4 regions of the Streptomyces sp. NPDC049627 genome follow, and region 3 is predicted to be linked to each of the others. Evidence: riboswitches for the same ligand, from Rfam matches in the RefSeq annotation. Region 3 holds a riboswitch; each other region holds the start of a gene.

Region 1 (4,453 bases), 190 kb from region 3:
CGCGGTCGCCTCCGGCGGCAAAGGCAGGAATCACCGCAGCGGCAACCCCACTGGCGGCGGCCACCGCGACAGCGGTGACGATCAGGCTCGTACGGCGCTTCGAAAACGTCGTTTTCATGCCCATGATGCTGTTGTCTCCCCGTAGTGCAGCTGACGCCCCCTGCGTCAGCTTCTGGGCATGAATACGGAGACGATCTCAGTTTGGACTCAGTCCAGTCTTGTGATGCGCATCACATGCCACGCTTAGACGCGTAGGAGGCTCCGCTTCTCGGCGCCGGTCCACGTCTTTCAGCCCGTCCGGCGTTTGAGGACGAGGCCCGTTCGGGGCCGAAGCGGGGGTCCAGGGGGCAGCAGCCCCCTGGCGGGGTCGAAGGGGCGGAGCCCCTTCAAGGATGGGACGGGTAGGGGCGGCGGGGGCGAACCCCCTCACCCGGCCCGATGCACCACGGCGTCGCACAACTCCATCAACGCAGCCTTGGCACCGATGTCCGCCAACGGCGCCAACGCAGCCCGCGCATCCTCCGCATACCGCACCGTGTCCCGCCGAGCCTGCTCCAACGCCGGATGCACCCGCAACGCAGCCAACGCCTCCGCATGCCGCGCGTCATCGCTCAGATCCGAGTCCAGCAGCTCGCACAGCGCGGCATCCTCCGCCAGCCCCAACCGCTCGGCCCGCTCCCGCAACCGCAGCACCGGCAGCGTAGGAATGCCCTCCCGGAGATCCGTCCCCGGCGTCTTCCCGGACTCATGGGAGTCACTCGCGATGTCCAGCACGTCATCCGCCAGCTGGAAGGCCACCCCGAGCCGCTCCCCGTACTGGGTCAGCACATCGACCACCGTCTCGTCGGCGCCCGACATCATCGCCCCGAACCGGCACGACACCGCCACCAGCGACCCGGTCTTCCCGCTCAGCACGTCCAGGTAGTGCTCCACGGGATCCCGCCCGTCCTGCGGTCCCGCCGTCTCCAGGATCTGCCCGGTGACCAGCCGCTCGAACGCCTCGGCCTGCACCCGCACCGCCTCCGGCCCGAGGTCGGCGAGGATGTGCGAGGCCCGCGCGAAGAGGAAATCCCCGGTCAGGACGGCGACCGAGTTACCCCAGCGGGCGTTGGCGCTCTCGACACCGCGCCGCACCGCAGCCTCGTCCATCACGTCGTCGTGGTACAGCGTCGCCAGATGGGTCAGCTCCACCACCACCGCCGACGGCACGACCCCCGGCGCATACGGGTCCCCGAACTGGGCCGCGAGCATCACGAGCAACGGCCGGAACCGCTTTCCGCCCGCTCGCACCAGGTGCTGGGCGGCCTCGGTGATGAAGGGGACCTCACTCTTGGTGGCTTCGAGCAATCCCTCCTCGACAGCCGCCAATCCGGCCTGGACATCGGCTTCCAGAGCCTGGTCCCGCACGCTCAGCCCGAACGGCCCGACGACGGTCACGAGGGGTCTCCTGTCTGCTGGTGTCTACTGGCGGTTACACGGTTTGTCGATAGGTCGCTGCCATCACTCAAGTCAGCGTATCCGGTCACGTTTCGATCACCGATGCCGCCCACCCGTCCACCACGGGCGGTATCGGATCACGACCGGTATGTTTTTGATCACCTGATAAGGCCGGACATCCATCGACTTATAGGGAAGTACCCGCCTGTATCCCGACTCGACGTCATCATCGAGCCAGGCAGCGACCCTCCGCCCCGCGACATCCGCACCTCCCCCGACCGGCCCAGAGGCACGCTCGCCCGCACCCTCCAGCCACATCTCGCGGACACACCCGTTCGGGCGACATGGGCATGCCACCAGGAGCCGCGACGGCCAGCCGTAGTCCCCTTCCGATGCGGCCTCGCCACCTCACCAGACCGCACCCCTCACACTCGAGCCACTCACCGCGATCACCACGATCACTGCGATCACCGCGATGACCGCGATGACCGCGGCCGGTAGCCGGCGCCACGGACGATCACCATGACAACGACGCGCACTCCGCGAGAGGTTCCATCCTTCGCGGCCGACATGCGCCATCGACGCACTTCGCCTTCGAAGTGAGCGAGAACGCGGGGGCGTTGGGCACTCCCGGGCGGGGTGACCCGCAAGCGACACAAAGAGGAGCCTTTCCGCCCCACACGGGAGAAACGGACTCTACGGACAGCCATTTAACGGCGAGTTGGACTCATTGCCCGATTTGCCACTCTTGTGGATGCAAGTGAGTTGAGTCACGCGACCACCCCCACGCCTCCCACGTGGCACATCCCGTCTCCCCTTACCTCAAACGCAAGTTGAGTCTTGGCAACCGCAAAGGATCAAGCACCCCATACCCACCAGACCATGGTCAACCGGCACGACAGGCGACGTTGGCACTTGTTCCGGGCATGTGCTCTCGCATACGTTCCCGCTCAGCCGGGCGGACGCCGAATCCTGCCGCCGCCCGAGTCATCCACCGACGCACTCACACACGCACGGCAGGAGCGGGGGACCCAGGTAAGTCGCCGAACCGGCCGCCTTGATGGCGCACCGGCGCGGCTCGGGGTGAAGTCGCGCTGCCGCAGGGCGGCGCGGCCGGGCATCTCCCGCCCGAACCCGACAGCTCACCTCGCAGGCGTCGGAGAGGAACAGCGCCATGGCCCGAGGCAAGCACCGCCGCCCCCGCACCAACCCGCTCACCCGACACGTCGTCGCCGCCGGAACCGGCACCGCCGCTCTCGCCCTCCCGCTCCTGAGCGCGACCACCGCGGGCGCCGCAGAGCCCGCCCAGGCCCCCGCCGTGGCGAAGACCGGCTCCATCACGTACACCACGAAGAAGGGCGACTCGCTCTACGGGATCGCGGACCGCTACGACGCACAGGGCGGCTGGCGACAGCTCTACAAGGACAACCGCAAGGCCGTCGGCGACAACCCCCGGTTGATCCACCCGGGCCTCGACCTGAAGGTCCGGGCGACGAAGAAGGCGAGCACGACGGCCGGCAAGGCTTCCGCGCCCGTCAAGAAGTCGTCCGTGGCCCACGCCACCCAGTCCTCCGTGAAGACGTACCCGAACAACCTGGACGGCTGGATCCGTAACGCACTGGACATCATGTCCCAGAACGGAATTCCCGGGTCTTACGACGGTATTTACCGCAATGTCATGCGCGAGTCGTCCGGCAACCCCACCGCCATGAACGGCTGGGACTCCAACGCCGCCGCGGGCACTCCGTCCAAGGGCCTCCTGCAGGTCATCGACCCGACGTTCGCCGCCTACCACGTACCGGGCACGGTGTACGACCCGTTCGACCCGGTCGCGAACATCGTGGCCGCTTGCAACTACGCGGCCGCGCGGTACGGCTCGATCGACAACGTGAACGGCCCCTACTAGGCCGACATCGGGCCAACAGCCCAAGTACCCGAAGAACCAGCCTTTCCGTCCAAAAGGCCCTTAGTGGCCGAAATCGGCCATACTGCCCATGAACAGTCTCTCGAGGACGACGGCGATGCCGTCGTCCTCGTTCGACAGGGTGATCTCGTCGGCGACCGCCTTGAGTTCGGGATGGGCGTTGGCCATGGCGACCCCGCGGGCGGCCCAGTCGAACATGGGGATGTCGTTGGGCATGTCACCGAAGGCGATGGTCTCCTGCGGGCCGAGACCGAGATGTTCGGCGGCGAGCGCGAGACCGGTCGCCTTGGTGATGCCGCATGGCTGGAGTTCGACGGTCCCGGGCCCCGACATGGTGACGGTGGCGAGGGAGCCGACCACCGAACGCGCCGTCGCCGCCAACTCGTCGTCCGACAGGCTGGGATGACGCAGCAGTACCTTGCTGATCGGCTCGCACCACAGGTCGTCGCGGTGCCGGACACGTACGGCGGGCAGGGTGGGGTGGGGCATCAGGTACCCGGGCTCGATGAGCGTGAGCCCGTCGACACCGTCCTGGTCGACGGCCGCGTACACCTGCCCGACCTCTGCCTCGATCTTGCCGAGCGCGGTCTCCGCCAACTCCCGGTCCAGGGTGACGGACCACAGCAGACCGTCCGCGCCGGCGTCGTACAACTGCGCGCCCTGTCCGCACACCGCGAGCCCCCCGCTGCCCAGTTCGTCGAGGAGCGGCCGCACTCTGGGTGCCGGCCGCCCCGTCACGACGAGGTGCTGGGCACCGGCCGCCGCCACCAGCGCGAGTGCGTCGATGGACCGGTCCGAGAGCGTGTCGTCGCCTCGGAGCAGCGTCCCGTCCAGGTCAGTGGCGATGAGTGAATATGCGATAGGTGCGGCCATGATCAGAGAATACGGACAGGACGCCCCATCGACTCGACGCGAACCGGACGGCTGCTGCGTTCACATGTGTTGACACCTGTTCCGGTTGCCGTGCTGGTTCCGCTTCTGCTTCCAGTCCTGTCCGCCTTTGTGCTTTCGGGCGACAACTGGCCTCCACTTGTTGCGATTTCACCCCCACGTGGTGCCTGCGGGCTCCTTGATGGTGGTGTTGATTCGGTT
Region 2 (4,453 bases), on a different contig from region 3:
GGCTGGTCCGCCGTGACCGTACGGCCGTGGCGGCCGGCTTCGGCCTGCTGCGCCTGGCCGGGGCGCCGTCCCTGGGCTGGCTGGACGTGAAGACCTCCGGCGATGTCGAGGTCCCCGTCATCGAGGCCGCCGTCGACGAGGAGCTCGCCCGCTTCGCCGCGGAGGGCCCGACCGCCGAGGAGATGGAGCGCGCCCAGGCCCAGCTGGAGCGCGAGTGGCTGGACCGGCTCGGCACGGTCGCGGGCCGCGCCGACGAACTGTGCCGGTACGCCGTCCTGTTCGGCGACCCGCAGCTCGCGTTCACGGCCGTCCAGCGCGTCCTCGAGGTCACCGCCGAGGAGGTCAAGGCCGTCGCCGAGGCCCGCCTGCGCCCCGACAACCGCGCGGTGCTCGTGTACGAGCCGGTCGCCGGCGAGGCCGAGGACCTTCAAGCCGCCGACGGGGCCACGCCCGCCGGGACCACCGACGAGAACGAGGAGTCGGCGCAGTGACCGAGCTCGCCAGCATGGAGTTCCACCCGCAGCCCCAGGCCGGCGAGGCCCGGCCCTGGGCGTTCCCGGCGCCCGAGCGCGGCAAGCTGGACAACGGCCTGACGGTCCTGCGCTGCCACCGCCCCGGCCAGCAGGTCATCGCCGTCGAGGTGCTCCTGGACACGCCCCTGGACGCCGAGCCGAAGGGCCTCGACGGCATCGCCACGATCATGGCGCGCGCCCTGTCCGAGGGCACCGACAAGCACACCGCCGAGGAGTTCGCCGCCGAGCTGGAGCGCTGCGGCGCCACCCTCGACGCCTACGCCGACCACCCCGGCGTCCGCGTCAGCCTCGAAGTGCCCGTCTCCCGCCTGCCCAAGGCACTCGGCCTGCTCGCCGACGCCCTCAGGGCGCCCGCGTTCGAGGACGCCGAGGTCGAGCGCCTGGTGCGCAACCGGCTCGACGAGATCCCGCACGAGCTGGCCAACCCCTCGCGCCGCGCCGCCAAGGAGCTCTCCAAGGAGCTGTTCCCGGCGACCTCGCGCATGTCCCGGCCGCGCCAGGGCACCGAGGACACCGTCGGCAACATCGACTCCGCGGGCGTACGCGCCTTCTACGAGCGGCACGTCCGCCCCGCCACCTCCACCGTCGTGGTCGTCGGCGACCTCACCGGCGTGGACCTCGACGCCCTGCTCGGCGACACCCTCGGCGCCTGGACCGGCTCCGCGGCCGAGCCGCGGCCCGTGCCGCCGGTGACCGCCGACGACACCGGCCGCGTCGTCATCGTGGACCGTCCCGGCGCCGTCCAGACGCAGCTGCTGATCGGCCGCGTCGGCCCCGACCGGCACGACCGCGTCTGGCCCGCGCAGGTGCTCGGCACGTACTGCCTCGGCGGCACCCTCACCTCCCGTCTGGACAAGGTCCTGCGTGAGGAGAAGGGCTACACCTACGGGGTGCGCGCATTCGGACAGGTCCTGCGCTCGGCCCCGGACGGCACGGGCGCCGCCATGCTCGCCATCAGCGGCTCCGTCGACACCCCGAACACCGGTCCCGCACTGCAGGACCTGTGGACGGTGCTGCGCGGCGTCGCCGCCGACGGGCTCACCGACGCCGAGCGGGACTTCGCCGTGCAGAACCTCGTCGGGGTGGCACCGCTGAAGTACGAGACCGCCGCCTCCGTGGCGAACACGCTGGCCGACCAGGTCGAGCAGCACCTGCCCGACGACTACCAGGCGACGCTGTACCAGCAGCTCGCCGCGACCGGCACCGTCGAGGCCACCGCCGCGGCCGTGAGCGCCTTCCCGGTGGACCGTCTGGTGACGATCCTCGTCGGTGACGCGGCCGAGATCCGGGAGCCCGTCGAGGCGCTCGGCATCGGCGAAGTCACCGTCGTGGCAGCCGAGTAGAGGAAGCGAGCGCCGCGCAGCGGCACGCGCACGCAGGGGCCCTGGTGACGGAAGAGTCACCAGGGCCCCTTTATGCCCGAATTGAGGGAGAGGTTGCCTGTATTGCCTGTGGGATGCGCTACAAAAGCCCTGATCCGTTTGGGGATTGAAAGATGCCCCGCTTAGCGTCTTCCGGGCTGTCCGTCAGGCAGTGCGCCGCGCCCGCGGCACCGGACAGCCATCGCCGAGTCCCCGTACGGCGCGAGCCAGGGGAGCCGGGGACCCACCCGTAGTCCCTGGGGTGAATCGGACGCCCGCGCGAGCCGCGAGGGGGTCCGTAGGAGACCTTCCTGCTCCGAACCCGTCAGCTAACCCGGTAGGCGAGAGGGAAGGAAAGGACCAGCCACTTCATGGCGTTCACCTGCGCCACCGGGAAGCTCACCGAGAAGAAGCGTCCCACCGGGAAGCACCGCCGGCCCGGCCGGTTCGAGCGCACCACGGCCCGCGCGGCCGGCGTCGCCGCTCTCACGGCCACCGGAGTCATAGGCACCCTGGCCGCCCCGGCGCTCGCCGCGGAACCGGCCGCGGAGCAGACCGGCCTCATCCCGGTCATCACCGTCGACAACTCCATCGCCGACCAGATCGACGCCCAGGCCGCCGCACAGGAGCAGGCGGCCAAGGAGGCCGCGGCCCTCAAGAAGGCCGCCCAGGAGGCCGCGCGCAAGAAGGCGGCCGAGAAGGCCAAGAAGGAGCGCGAGGCCAAGGAGCGCGCCGCCCGCGAGGCCGAGCGCAAGCGCCTGCTGTCCTACGTCGCCCCGATCGCCGGCTCGTACATCTCCACCGGCTACAAGACCGGCGGCGCCGTCTGGTCCTCCGGCAGCCACACCGGCGTCGACTTCCACGCCGCCAGCGGCACCTCCGTCCACGCGGTCGGCGCCGGCACCGTCGTCGAGGCCGGCTGGGGCGGGGCGTACGGCAACAACGTCGTGATCAAGATGCACGACGGCACGTACACCCAGTACGGCCACCTGTCGTCCATAGGCGTCTCGGTCGGGCAGACCGTCACGCCCGGCCAGCAGATCGGCCTGTCCGGCGCCACCGGCAACGTCACCGGCCCGCACCTGCACTTCGAGGCCCGCACGACGCCGGAGTACGGCTCCGACATCGACCCCGTCGCCTATCTCCGCTCGCACGGCGTGAACGTCTGACACCCTCACCCCGCGTCTCACCGGGGCCCCGCCTCACGAAGCCCCGCAACCCCGAAGCCCCGCCTCCCCGAGCCGGGGCTTTCGGCGTTTCTGAGACGATCCGCTGTCCAAAAAATATCCATGGATTCCGACCCGCCGTCGGAAATTCCGGCCGGTTGCCATAGAGTCACTCATCACACGTCATTCGTCGACGTTTCACGGGGATTAAAGCGGAGGTCGGTCATGCGTATTCCGGCGCACTCGGTATGCACGGCGATCCGGGACGACATCGTCGCCGGTGTCTACGAGCGCGGCAGCCGGCTCACCGAGGAACTCCTCGCACGCCGCTACGGCGTCTCCCGCGTCCCCGTGCGGGAGGCCCTGCGCACCCTGGAGGCGGAGGGCTTCGTGGTGACCCGGCGGCACGCGGGCGCGTGCGTCGCCGAACCGACCGAGCAGGAGGCCTCCGACCTGCTGGAGATGCGCGGCCTCCTGGAGCCGCTCGGCGCCTCGCGGGCCGCCCAGCGGCGCACCGAGGCCCATCTGAAGGTGCTGCGCGGCCTCGTACGGCTGGGCCAGGAGCGGGCCAGGAGGGGGAACAGCGACGACCTGCGCTCCCTGGGCGGCTGGTTCCACGAGACGCTGGCCCAGGCCTCCGGCAGCCCCGCCCTGACCTCGATGCTGACCCAGCTGCGGCACAAGATCGCCTGGATGTACGCCGTGGAGTCGCCGGCCGATCCCGTGGAGTACTGGACCGAGCACGGCGCGATCGTGGACGCGGTGGCGCGCGGCGACGGCGAGCGCGCCCGGGCGATCACGGCGCTGCACACCGAGCGCGCGATCTCCGCCCACCGGCTGCGGTTCGGCTCGGGCGGTGACCGCGCGGAGCGTGTGAGGAATTCGCAACATCCCGTAAACATGCAGAGCCTGCGACATTAACACGGGCGCCGTATACAAAGAGGTGATATTCGGCGGCGGGGAATTTCCGCTGCCCTTTTTCGGGTCTGCGGTGAATTCATGTGACTGCTGCTCGAAAACAGCGAAGCCGCGTCCGCCGGAAAGGCAGACGCGGCTTCACCGCTAACCGCGGAGATCCGACCGGTCCGTTCAGACCGTCTCGGGCAGCTCCTCGAGACCCTCGGAGACCAGCTTCGCCAGACGGTCGAGTGCGGCGTCCGCACCCTCGGCGTCGGAGGCGAGGACGATCTCCTCACCGCCCTGGGCGCCCAGGCCGAGGACGGCCAGCATGGAGGCCGCGTTGACGGGGTTGCCGTCGGCCTTGGCGATCGTCACCGGGATACCTGCGGCCGTGGCGGCCCGGACGAAGATGGAAGCGGGGCGGGCGTGAAGGCCCTCGGCCCAGCCGACGTTGACGCGGCGCTCAGCCATGTGATGCTGCCCTTCGGTGTTC
Region 3 (4,453 bases):
GGCGTCCGGGCCGGTGGCGCCCCAGACGTAGGGGCTGCCGAGTTTGGAGTAGGCGTACGAAATGGCGGCTGCCGCCCGCGAGTTGGGGGCCTGTGCCGTGGCGGAACCGGGGGCCGTCAGGGCGTCGCGGCTGCCTGTGGAGGAGCGTGCGGCGCGGCCCGCGTCCCCCTGGAGCTGGGCGCGCTCCTCGGCGGTCAGCCGGGCGAGCAGGCCCCGGGCCGTGTCCAGCTTGCCGGTGATCGTGTTCTTGTGCCGGTGCAGTTCGGCCTGGCGGGACTTCAGCGAGGTCAGTTCGATGCGTGCTGCCCCGCGCAGCTGCTCGATCTCCCGTAGCTGCTGGCGGACAGCGGCGACGGACGCCGCCTGCCGGTTGCCGGCGCGTTCGGCGAACTCCGCCCCGTCGAGGTAGCGGTCGGGGTCGTCCGAGAGCGCGAGCTGAAGGGCCGGGTCGAGACCGCCGTCGCGGTACTGTGCCGCCGCCATCGAACCCAGCGCGTCCCGCGCCGAGTTGAGCTTCTCCGTCCTGCGTGCCACCTCGTCCTGCAGGGTCCGGATCCGCCGCTCGGCCGCGTCCGCCTGCTCCTTCGCGCCGTTGTACTTCTCGGTGGCGGCCTCCGCCTCCTGGTACAGCTTGTCGACCTTCGCTTTGACCTGCGCCGGTGTCGGCTGCGGCTCGGCATGCCCCGTCCCGTCGAATCCGGTTGCGCTCGCCGCGCCCGCCAGGGCGATCGTCCATGCCGTGCGGGCCGTACGGCCGCCGACCGAGCGCTGACGGGGCTTTCGATGCGCTGCCACGTGGACTGCACGTCCTTTCCTACGACCGCCCGGTCCCGTCACGCCTGCCGGAGCGGGGGGCGTATCACCGCCCCGGGAGAACGGCGGGCGCATGAGCGCCTGGGGGGAGCGGACGTACGACCGCCCCGGGGCGGGCTACGCGTCCGGCGGCGGCCCACACAGGGGGAGCGGGCCGCCGCCGGACTTTCCTCGGCGGTGGTGTCCGACTGCCGCCCCTGGCCCGGGCGGCGGTGGGGAGCCGGTCACCTGGTGGAGGACGCTAAACCTCCCTGTGTCGGGTCGGTGACGCGTTGTGCGGAAGTGCCGGGAGCGGACCGGGGGATGACCGTAAGTGAGCGTGATCCCCGAGCGGGGGCGTCGGGTCGACGCGGGGTGATGACCGATGTGGCGGTTTCGGGGGCCACGGGGAACGGGGGGTGCTATGGGGCGCATATATGCAGCCGATTAGGCTCCGGCTTCATGGACGTACTCATCCATCTCTTCGTCGGCCTGCACATCATCGGTATCGCCGCGCTGCTCGGTGGTTTCTTCACGCAGATGAAGGCGATGGGTCAGGGCACCGCCCGGTTCGTCCCCGCGATGTTGCACGGCGCCGTGACCATGCTGGTCACCGGGGTGATCCTCGTCGGGCTCAACCAGGCGGACGACCAGTCCGTCAACAACATCAAGATCGGTGTGAAGCTGGCGCTGCTGATCGTGATCCTCGGGCTCGTCTATGTGAAGCGGGACGAGGAGAAGGTGGAGAAGGGGCTGTTCGGGCTCGTGGGGCTGCTGACCGCGGCGAACGTCTTCATCGCTGTTCTTTGGACGTGACTTCGGTCTCGGGGGCGGTTCCGGGCCTGGTTCTGGGGTCGGAACCGGATCCGCATGCGCGGGCGTGCGGGCCCCCAGCAGGCCCGCACCGACGCCGGGTGAAAGTCGTACGCCGCCCCCAGCTGCGCGCGTGCGTCAGGCCGGACGGACCACGCTGTGGATCGACGACTCTCCGTCGTAGTAGATCGATTCCTCGCGGACGTACGCGCCGGGCTTAGGGGCGTGGATCATCATGCCGTTGCCTATGTAGAGGCCCACGTGGCTGATGTCGTCGTAGAAGAAGACCAGGTCGCCGGGCTGGGCGTTGGCGAGGGAGACCGTCGTGCCGGCGTTGACCTGGTCCCAGGTGGTGCGCGGGAGATCCACGCCGGCGGCCTTCCAGGCGGCCTGGGTGAGGCCGGAGCAGTCGTAGGAGTCGGGGCCGGTGGCGCCCCAGACGTACGGCTTGCCCATCTGGGCGCGGGCGAAGGCCAGCGCCTTCTCGGCTTTGGTGGCGTACGAGGAGTCCGTCGCGGATGAGTCCGAGGTGCTCGAGTCGGACGGCTGCTCGGTGCTCGCCTGCTGCTGTGCGGCCTCCTGGCGCTGGCGCTCCGCCTCCTGCTGGCGGGCCAGCTCCGCGGCCTTGCGTGCGGCTTCCTCCTGCTTGCGCTTCTCGATCGCGGCGAGGCGTGCCTTTTCCTCCGCCGTCAGCTTCGAGAGGAGTTCCCGGGCGTCGGAGAGCTTCTGCTGGACCGCGGACTTGGCCTGCTGCAGGTCGTTCTGCGACTCGGTGAGCGTCTCGAGGCTCTTGGTGGCCTCCTGACGCTTCTTCATCGTCGCGGACTGCTGCGTGAAGTAATCGTCGACCGCGTCCTTCTGACGGCCGGTCATGCGGTCCATCAGCTGGGTCTGGTCGAAGTAGTCCTGCGGGCTGTCCGCCAGGAGGAAGGTCGCGGTGTCGGGGGCGGCGGCTCCCGTGCGGTACTGGGCTGCGGCGTTGCGGCCGAGCTCCTCGCGCGCGTCGTTGAGCTCCTGGGTGCGCTTGGCGACGTCGTCCAGGAGGGTGTCGACGCGCTGGCGCTGCGTCGCGGTCTTCTCCTTGGCCGCGTTGTACTTCTCGGTCGCCGACTCCGCCTGGCGGTAGAGGTCGTCGACCTTCTTCTCGACCTCTTCGAGGCTCGGCTTGTCGTCCGCCGAGGGGCTCGCGTTGGCCGTCTGGGACAGCAGGGCCACGGAGGTGAGGGCCGCCGTGGCGAGGGCGGGGGTCCGTATGCCTGCTACGCGTGTCCCTGCGGGACGCGACTTGCGGTGCGACGCCAAGGGAGGCGACTCCTTCCGTGCTCCGCCTACCGAGTTAGCTGTCGGGTTCGGGCGGGTGGTTCGGAAGGGTTGCCCTACGGCCGGTCCCGGGAGGGAAGTCCGGCCGATTCACCCCAGGTTCGGTGGGTCCCCGGCTCCGGTCGCAGTGGCGTACCGGACTCGGCGGAGGCCGTGCGGCCCGGCGACGTTCGCCGGTGGGGGTCGTACGGCCTGCCCGGCACGGTAGCCAACTCGTGTGGCCCCTGTGAAGGTTGATGTTCGATATGCCCGATACATTTTCGTGACCTTCAGTCAGAGGGTTGCGGATCACAGTGGGTGACGGCGTGTTTGTGCAGGTCTGTGATCCATGGGGTGTTGGTGATGCCTGCTCGCTTTTAATCCCATTGCACCCCCTTTGGATATTGATGACGGGTCGTGATCGGAGGATTCCGGAGCGCAAGATTCCGTCGGGCGGGCGGGTTTCGGAAGATCATCGGGCTCGGAAACGGGCGATGTTCTCAGGGCGGCCGCGGGCTGTCAGTGGGGCGCCCTAGACTCGGAGAGCGATGAGCAGCCTCTTTGACGACAGCTTCCTGGCGGACCTCCAGGCCCCACGGGCCCACGAGGAGGAACCTCCGCCGCCGCCCGAGGACGATCACGCTCCGGAACCGGTTCCGGACGATCTGTTCGGCGGGAAGTTCGACGTGCCTCCGGACCGGGACGCCTATTACCGCGACGGCGCCCCGCGCCCGGTCATCGACGCGGCCGCGCTCCTGGAGGGGCTGAACGACAACCAGCGCGCCGCCGTCGTCCACTCCGGCAGCCCGCTGCTCATCGTGGCCGGTGCGGGGTCCGGTAAGACGCGGGTGCTCACCCACCGCATCGCCCATCTGCTGGCCGAGCGGAATGTGCACCCCGGGCAGATCCTCGCGATCACCTTCACCAACAAGGCCGCGGGCGAGATGAAGGAGCGCGTCGAGCAGCTCGTCGGGCCGCGCGCGAACGCGATGTGGGTGATGACCTTCCACAGCGCGTGCGTGCGCATCCTGCGCAGAGAGAGCAAGAAGCTCGGGTTCACGTCGTCGTTCTCGATCTACGACGCCGCCGACAGCAAGCGGCTGATGGCGCTGGTGTGCCGGGATCTGGATCTTGATCCGAAGCGGTTCCCGCCCAAGTCCTTCAGCGCCAAGATCAGCAACCTGAAGAACGAGCTGATCGACGAGGAGGACTTCGCGGCACAGGCGAGCGACGGCTTCGAGAAGACCCTCGCCCAGGCCTACGCCCTGTACCAGTCGCGGCTGCGCGAGGCGAACGCCCTCGACTTCGACGACCTGATCATGACGACGGTCAATCTGTTGCGCGCGTTCCCGGACGTCGCCGAGCACTACCGCCGCCGCTTCCGGCACGTCCTGGTCGACGAGTACCAGGACACCAACCACGCCCAGTACGCGCTCGTGCGCGAGCTCGTCGGCACCAGCGAGCACCCCGTGGACGTGCCGCCGAGCGAATACGACATCCCGCCCGCCGAGCTGTGCGTCGTGGGTGACGCCGACCAGTCGATCTACGC
Region 4 (4,453 bases), on a different contig from region 3:
GCCGCGTTCTCCTCCCGGTCTCCGGGCTTCTGCTCGCCATGGGCATGCACGCCACCTGGAACGGCTCGTCGGCGCTCGGCGAGTACGGCTTCTTCGCCGTGTACGTGGCCTTCATGGTGCCCGCGTTCGGGCTGCTGACCTGGCTGGTGATCTGGACCCGGCAGCGCGAGCTGAGGACCGTGCGCGAGGAACTGCCCGCCTACGTCGCGGCCGGGTGGCTGACCCCGGGCGAACCGTTCGCGCTCGGCTCGATGCGGGCCCGGCGGGTGGCCCGGCAGTACGCGCGGCGCCACGGGGGGCGGGCGGCGGCCCGGGAGGTGGCGCAGTACGAGGCGTACGCCACGTCGCTGGCGTTCCTGCGGCACCGGGGGCGCCGTGGGCGGGCCGGCGCCGACTTCGCCGTACGGGAACGGGAGTTGCTGCACGAGCTGTGGGGGCGCCGGGCGTTCGCACGCCCGGCGCTGAATGCCGCGCAGGCCTGGCCGGCGTATGGATATCCGGCGCCGGTTCAGTGGCAGCCGTACGGGCCGGGGCACGGGCCGATGTACGGGCACGGGCCCATGTACGGACAGGGGCCCATGCACGGACAGGGGCCCCTGTACGGGCCGACGGCGCCGTATCCCGTGTACAACCCGTATCGGACGTGACCTCGCAGGACGTCAGGCGGAAGCCGCTGTCAGCCTCTCCAGCTCCCCCTCCGTCAGCGTCAGCTCTCCGACGCCCAGCAGCGCGGGCAGCTGCTCGACGGTCCGGGCCGAGGCGATCGGGGCCGCGACCGTCGGCCGCGACGCCAGCCACGCCAGGGCCACCGTGGCCACCGGCACCTCGTGGGTCTGGGCGATCTCGTCGAGGGCGGCGAGCACGTTGCGCCCCCGCTCCGTCTCCAGGTACCTGCCGGCGCCCTGGGCGCGCGGGCTCCCCACCGTCGTACCGGCGCGGTACTTGCCCGTGAGGAAGCCGGACGCCAGGGCGTAGTACGGGACCGCCGCGAGGCCTTCCCGCTCGGCGAGGTCCTGGAGTTCGCCCTCGTAGGTGTCGCGGGAGACCAGGTTGTAGTGGGGCTGCAGGGCCACGTACCGGGCGAGGCCCTCACGGTCGGAGATGTCCAGGGACGCCCGCAGCCGCTCGGGGGAGATGTTGGAGGCGGCGATGTGCCGTACCTTGCCCGCCTTCACCAGCTCGTCCAGGGCGCCGATGATCTCCTCGACCGGGACTTCAGGCTTGTCGAAGTGGGTGTAGTAGAGGTCGATGCGGTCGGTGCCGAGGCGGCGCAGGGAGGCGTCGGCGGCGGCCTTGATGTTGGCCGCGGTCAGGCCCTGGAAGTCTGGGTGCTGGCTGACCTTCGTGGCGATGAGGACGTCGTCCCGGTTGCCGCGTGCCCGCACCCACTTGCCGATGATCGTCTCGGACTCGCCGCCCACGTTGCCCTCGGCCCACGCCGAGTACGAGTCGGCCGTGTCGATGAAGTTGCCGCCCGCCGCCGTGTAGGCGTCGAGGACGGCGAAGGACTGGGCCTCGTCGGCGGTCCAGCCGAAGACGTTGCCGCCGAGGGCGAGCGGGGAGACCTCGAGGTCGGAGGAGCCGAGCTTGCGAAGAGAAGTCATGCTCGGCATCAACGCCCTTGACGGAGGCCGGTCTTCCGGCACGCCCGCAAATTTCCCGTAAACAAGCGGACCCCGGCGATCCGGAAACCGGCAGCCCTGACGTGGGGGGTAGGCGTCAGGACCGCCGGTGGATCAGGGCCGGGGTGTCAGAAGCGGGAGAACCTCAGGGCGTGAGGCCCTTGCTCTGCAGCCACGCCATCGGGTCGATGCCGTTCGCGTTCCCGTCGGGGTGCACCTCGAGGTGGAGGTGGGCGCCGGTCACGTTGCCGGTGGCGCCGACGCGGCCGATGACGTCGCCCGTGTTGACCTTCTGGCCCACGCTGACGCTGATCGACGACTGGTGCGCGAACCAGAGCTCGGTGCCGTCGTCGAGGGTGATCTCCGTCTTGTAGCCGTACGAGCCGTCCCAGCCGGCGAAGGTGACCGTGCCGGAGTGGATCGCCTTGATCAGCGTGCCGGTGGGGGCGGCGAAGTCGAGGCCGGTGTGGTAGCCGGAGGACCAGTAGGCGCCGGCCTGACCGAAGGTCGAGGTGATGGTGTACGAGGAGGTCGGCAGCGTGTACTGCTTGGCCAGCTCGGCGAGACGCTCGGCCTCGGCCTTCTTGCGGGCCTCCTCCTCGGCCTCGGCCTTCGCGGCGGCGGCCTTGGCCTCCGCCTCCTTCTCCGCCTTGGCGGCCGCGGCGGAGGCCTCCTTCTCGGCGGCGGCGATCGCCTCGGCGGCGGCCTTGTTCTCGATCTGGTCCTGCTGCTGCTCGACCTGGGCGATGATCCGGGCCCGCAGCGCCTCACCGGCGTCGCTCGTGCCCTGGGTGGTCTCCTCGGTCGCCTCGCCGCCCATGGTGCTCAGCGCGCTCGCGGTGTCCTCGGGGGCGGAGGAGTCGTCGGAGATCAGGGGCAGGTCGGGGATGGAGATGGCGACCGGCGGCTTGCCGCTCTGCGCGCTGGCCATGCCGCCCGCGCCGACGGCGGCTATGACACCGACGCCGAGAACCGTGGAGCTGCGCGCGAGTCCCCCGCCGCGCTGCTTGGCGACGCGATGCCTGCCGCGTACCGGACGAATGGACTCCGCGGTGGGGTTCCACTCCTCGTACGGGCCCTCGTCGGTGCGGTAGCGGTCGTAGCCGAAGGTGTCGGTGCTGCGCTGGCTCGGCACGAACGGGGCTTGCGTAGCAGGCCTGTTGGACGCCACGTGGGCGTACTCCTTTCCTTCCTTCTCGCCTACCGGGTTAGCTGACGGGTTCGGAGCAGGAAGGTCTCCTACGCGCGTATACCGTCCGTGACTTCACGGCGGAATCCGCGCGATTCACCCCAGGGTGGTGGTTCCCCGGCTCCCTTGCGGGATTCGGCGCGTGCGCACGGAGCCGCCTCTTGTGACGGCTGGGACGACCGCGCTGCGTTATCGAACGTTAATAGACGCGAGGTGCGGATTCCAAGCTGTTCCGCTTGATCATTAACTATTTTCGACGGGACTTAGGGGTCATGAGCGGCCTAAATCGGGCGAGTTGGCCGGGCCTCAGGGAGCGCACAGGTATTGACGGTATGTCAGTTGTTATGCGGAGGGCGGTCGCCCGATCACCGTTGGTGACAAGGTCCGCGGTGAGGGGAAAACACTCAGGGCCGGAACTGAACTGATCAGTTCCGGCCCTGAGCCTTCAGTAGCGGGGACAGGATTTGAACCTGCGACCTCTGGGTTATGAGCCCAGCGAGCTACCGAGCTGCTCCACCCCGCGTCGGTGACTCCATAGTACGCCATCCGCAGGACCAGAAGCACACGGCTTTCTCCGGCCGGCCTCTGACCAGCACTGCAGGGCACTCCACTCCTCGACGCCGGCCCGGGCATCCCAGCCCGTCCGGCGTTTCCCGGCACCCTCGGAGCACCCCGCTCAAGCCGCCTCCAGCACCGCCAGCGCCCGCCGAGCCACCTCCCGCCCGATCGGCAGAGAAGCCGTGGCCGCCGGACTCGGCGCATTCAGCACATGCACCGCCCGCGCCCCCTCCCTGATCAGGAAGTCGTCCACCAGCGACCCGTCCCGCAACACCGCCTGCGCCCGCACCCCCGCCGCCGCAGGCACCAGATCATCGGACGTCACCGCGGGCAACAACCTCCGCACCGCCTCCGTGAAGGCCCCCTTGGACACCGACCGCCGCAGCTCCCCGGCCCCGTACCGCCAGTGCTGCGCCGCCATCCGCCACACCCCGGGCCAGGCCACGGTCGTGCCGACCTCCCGCGGCCGTACGACACCCCACCGGTACCCCTCCCGGGCCAGCGCAGGCACCGCGTTGGGTCCGATGTGCACATCCCCGTCGATCCCGCGCGTGAGATGCACCCCGAGGAACGGGAACGCCGGATCCGGCACCGGATACACCAGCCCCCGCACCAGCCCGGGCCGCGCCAGCGAGTAGTACTCGCCCCGGAACGGCACGATCCGCACGCCTGGCTCGTCCCCCGTCAACCGGGCCACCTCGTCGCAGTACAGCCCGGCGCAGTTCACCAGCACCCGCCCCCGCACCACGTCCCCGCGCGTGGTCCGTACGGCGACCCCCAGCTCCGCCCGCCGGTCGATCCGCTCGACCTCCGCGCCGTACCGGATCTCCGCCCCCGACGCCTCGGCCAGCTGCCGGGCGACGCCGACGAAGTCGCACACGCCCGTCGTCCCGACGTGTATGGCCGCGAGACCCCGCACCTCGGGCTCGTACTCCGCGATCTGCGTGGCGCCCAGCTCCCGTACCGGAATCCCGTTCTCCCGGCCGCGCTGCACCAGCGCGTGCAGCCGTGGCAGCTCATCGCGCTCCGTCGCGACGATCAGCTTGCCGGTGACGGCGTGCGCGACGCCGTACTCCGCGCAGAA

What was found. Region 3 has a riboswitch for cyclic di-AMP ahead of ACIBU0_RS21295 (NlpC/P60 family protein). Riboswitches for the same ligand answer to the same signal wherever they lie in the genome.
Region 1: it holds a riboswitch for cyclic di-AMP, as region 3 does, so the genes downstream of both, ACIBU0_RS20345 (transglycosylase SLT domain-containing protein) here and ACIBU0_RS21295 (NlpC/P60 family protein) in region 3, are expected to answer to the same signal.
Region 2: it holds a riboswitch for cyclic di-AMP, as region 3 does, so the genes downstream of both, ACIBU0_RS14005 (M23 family metallopeptidase) here and ACIBU0_RS21295 (NlpC/P60 family protein) in region 3, are expected to answer to the same signal.
Region 4: it holds a riboswitch for cyclic di-AMP, as region 3 does, so the genes downstream of both, ACIBU0_RS05025 (M23 family metallopeptidase) here and ACIBU0_RS21295 (NlpC/P60 family protein) in region 3, are expected to answer to the same signal.

Annotation. Positions count from the first base shown of each region.
Region 1 covers NZ_JBITLW010000007.1:160,272-164,724, reverse strand. The annotation lists gene ACIBU0_RS20355 (CHRD domain-containing protein) at 1-118, opposite strand, end outside; gene ACIBU0_RS20350 (polyprenyl synthetase family protein) at 427-1,437, opposite strand; cyclic di-AMP (ydaO/yuaA leader) riboswitch at 2,423-2,606, shown strand; gene ACIBU0_RS20345 (transglycosylase SLT domain-containing protein) at 2,612-3,343, shown strand; gene ACIBU0_RS20340 (HAD family hydrolase) at 3,404-4,234, opposite strand; gene ACIBU0_RS20335 (carboxymuconolactone decarboxylase family protein) at 4,403-4,453, opposite strand, start outside.
Region 2 covers NZ_JBITLW010000004.1:497,551-502,003, reverse strand. The annotation lists gene ACIBU0_RS14015 (M16 family metallopeptidase) at 1-491, shown strand, start outside; gene ACIBU0_RS14010 (M16 family metallopeptidase) at 488-1,876, shown strand; cyclic di-AMP (ydaO/yuaA leader) riboswitch at 2,088-2,253, shown strand; gene ACIBU0_RS14005 (M23 family metallopeptidase) at 2,266-3,063, shown strand; gene ACIBU0_RS14000 (GntR family transcriptional regulator) at 3,286-3,981, shown strand; gene ACIBU0_RS13995 (HPr family phosphocarrier protein) at 4,150-4,431, opposite strand.
Region 3 covers NZ_JBITLW010000007.1:354,505-358,957, forward strand. The annotation lists gene ACIBU0_RS21285 (NlpC/P60 family protein) at 1-795, opposite strand, end outside; gene ACIBU0_RS21290 (hypothetical protein) at 1,255-1,608, shown strand; gene ACIBU0_RS21295 (NlpC/P60 family protein) at 1,744-2,907, opposite strand; cyclic di-AMP (ydaO/yuaA leader) riboswitch at 2,916-3,082, opposite strand; gene pcrA (DNA helicase PcrA) at 3,453-4,453, shown strand, end outside.
Region 4 covers NZ_JBITLW010000002.1:18,951-23,403, reverse strand. The annotation lists gene ACIBU0_RS05035 (PrsW family intramembrane metalloprotease) at 1-647, shown strand, start outside; gene ACIBU0_RS05030 (aldo/keto reductase) at 660-1,604, opposite strand; gene ACIBU0_RS05025 (M23 family metallopeptidase) at 1,768-2,793, opposite strand; cyclic di-AMP (ydaO/yuaA leader) riboswitch at 2,805-2,962, opposite strand; tRNA gene ACIBU0_RS05020 (tRNA-Met) at 3,261-3,334, opposite strand; gene lhgO (L-2-hydroxyglutarate oxidase) at 3,488-4,453, opposite strand, start outside.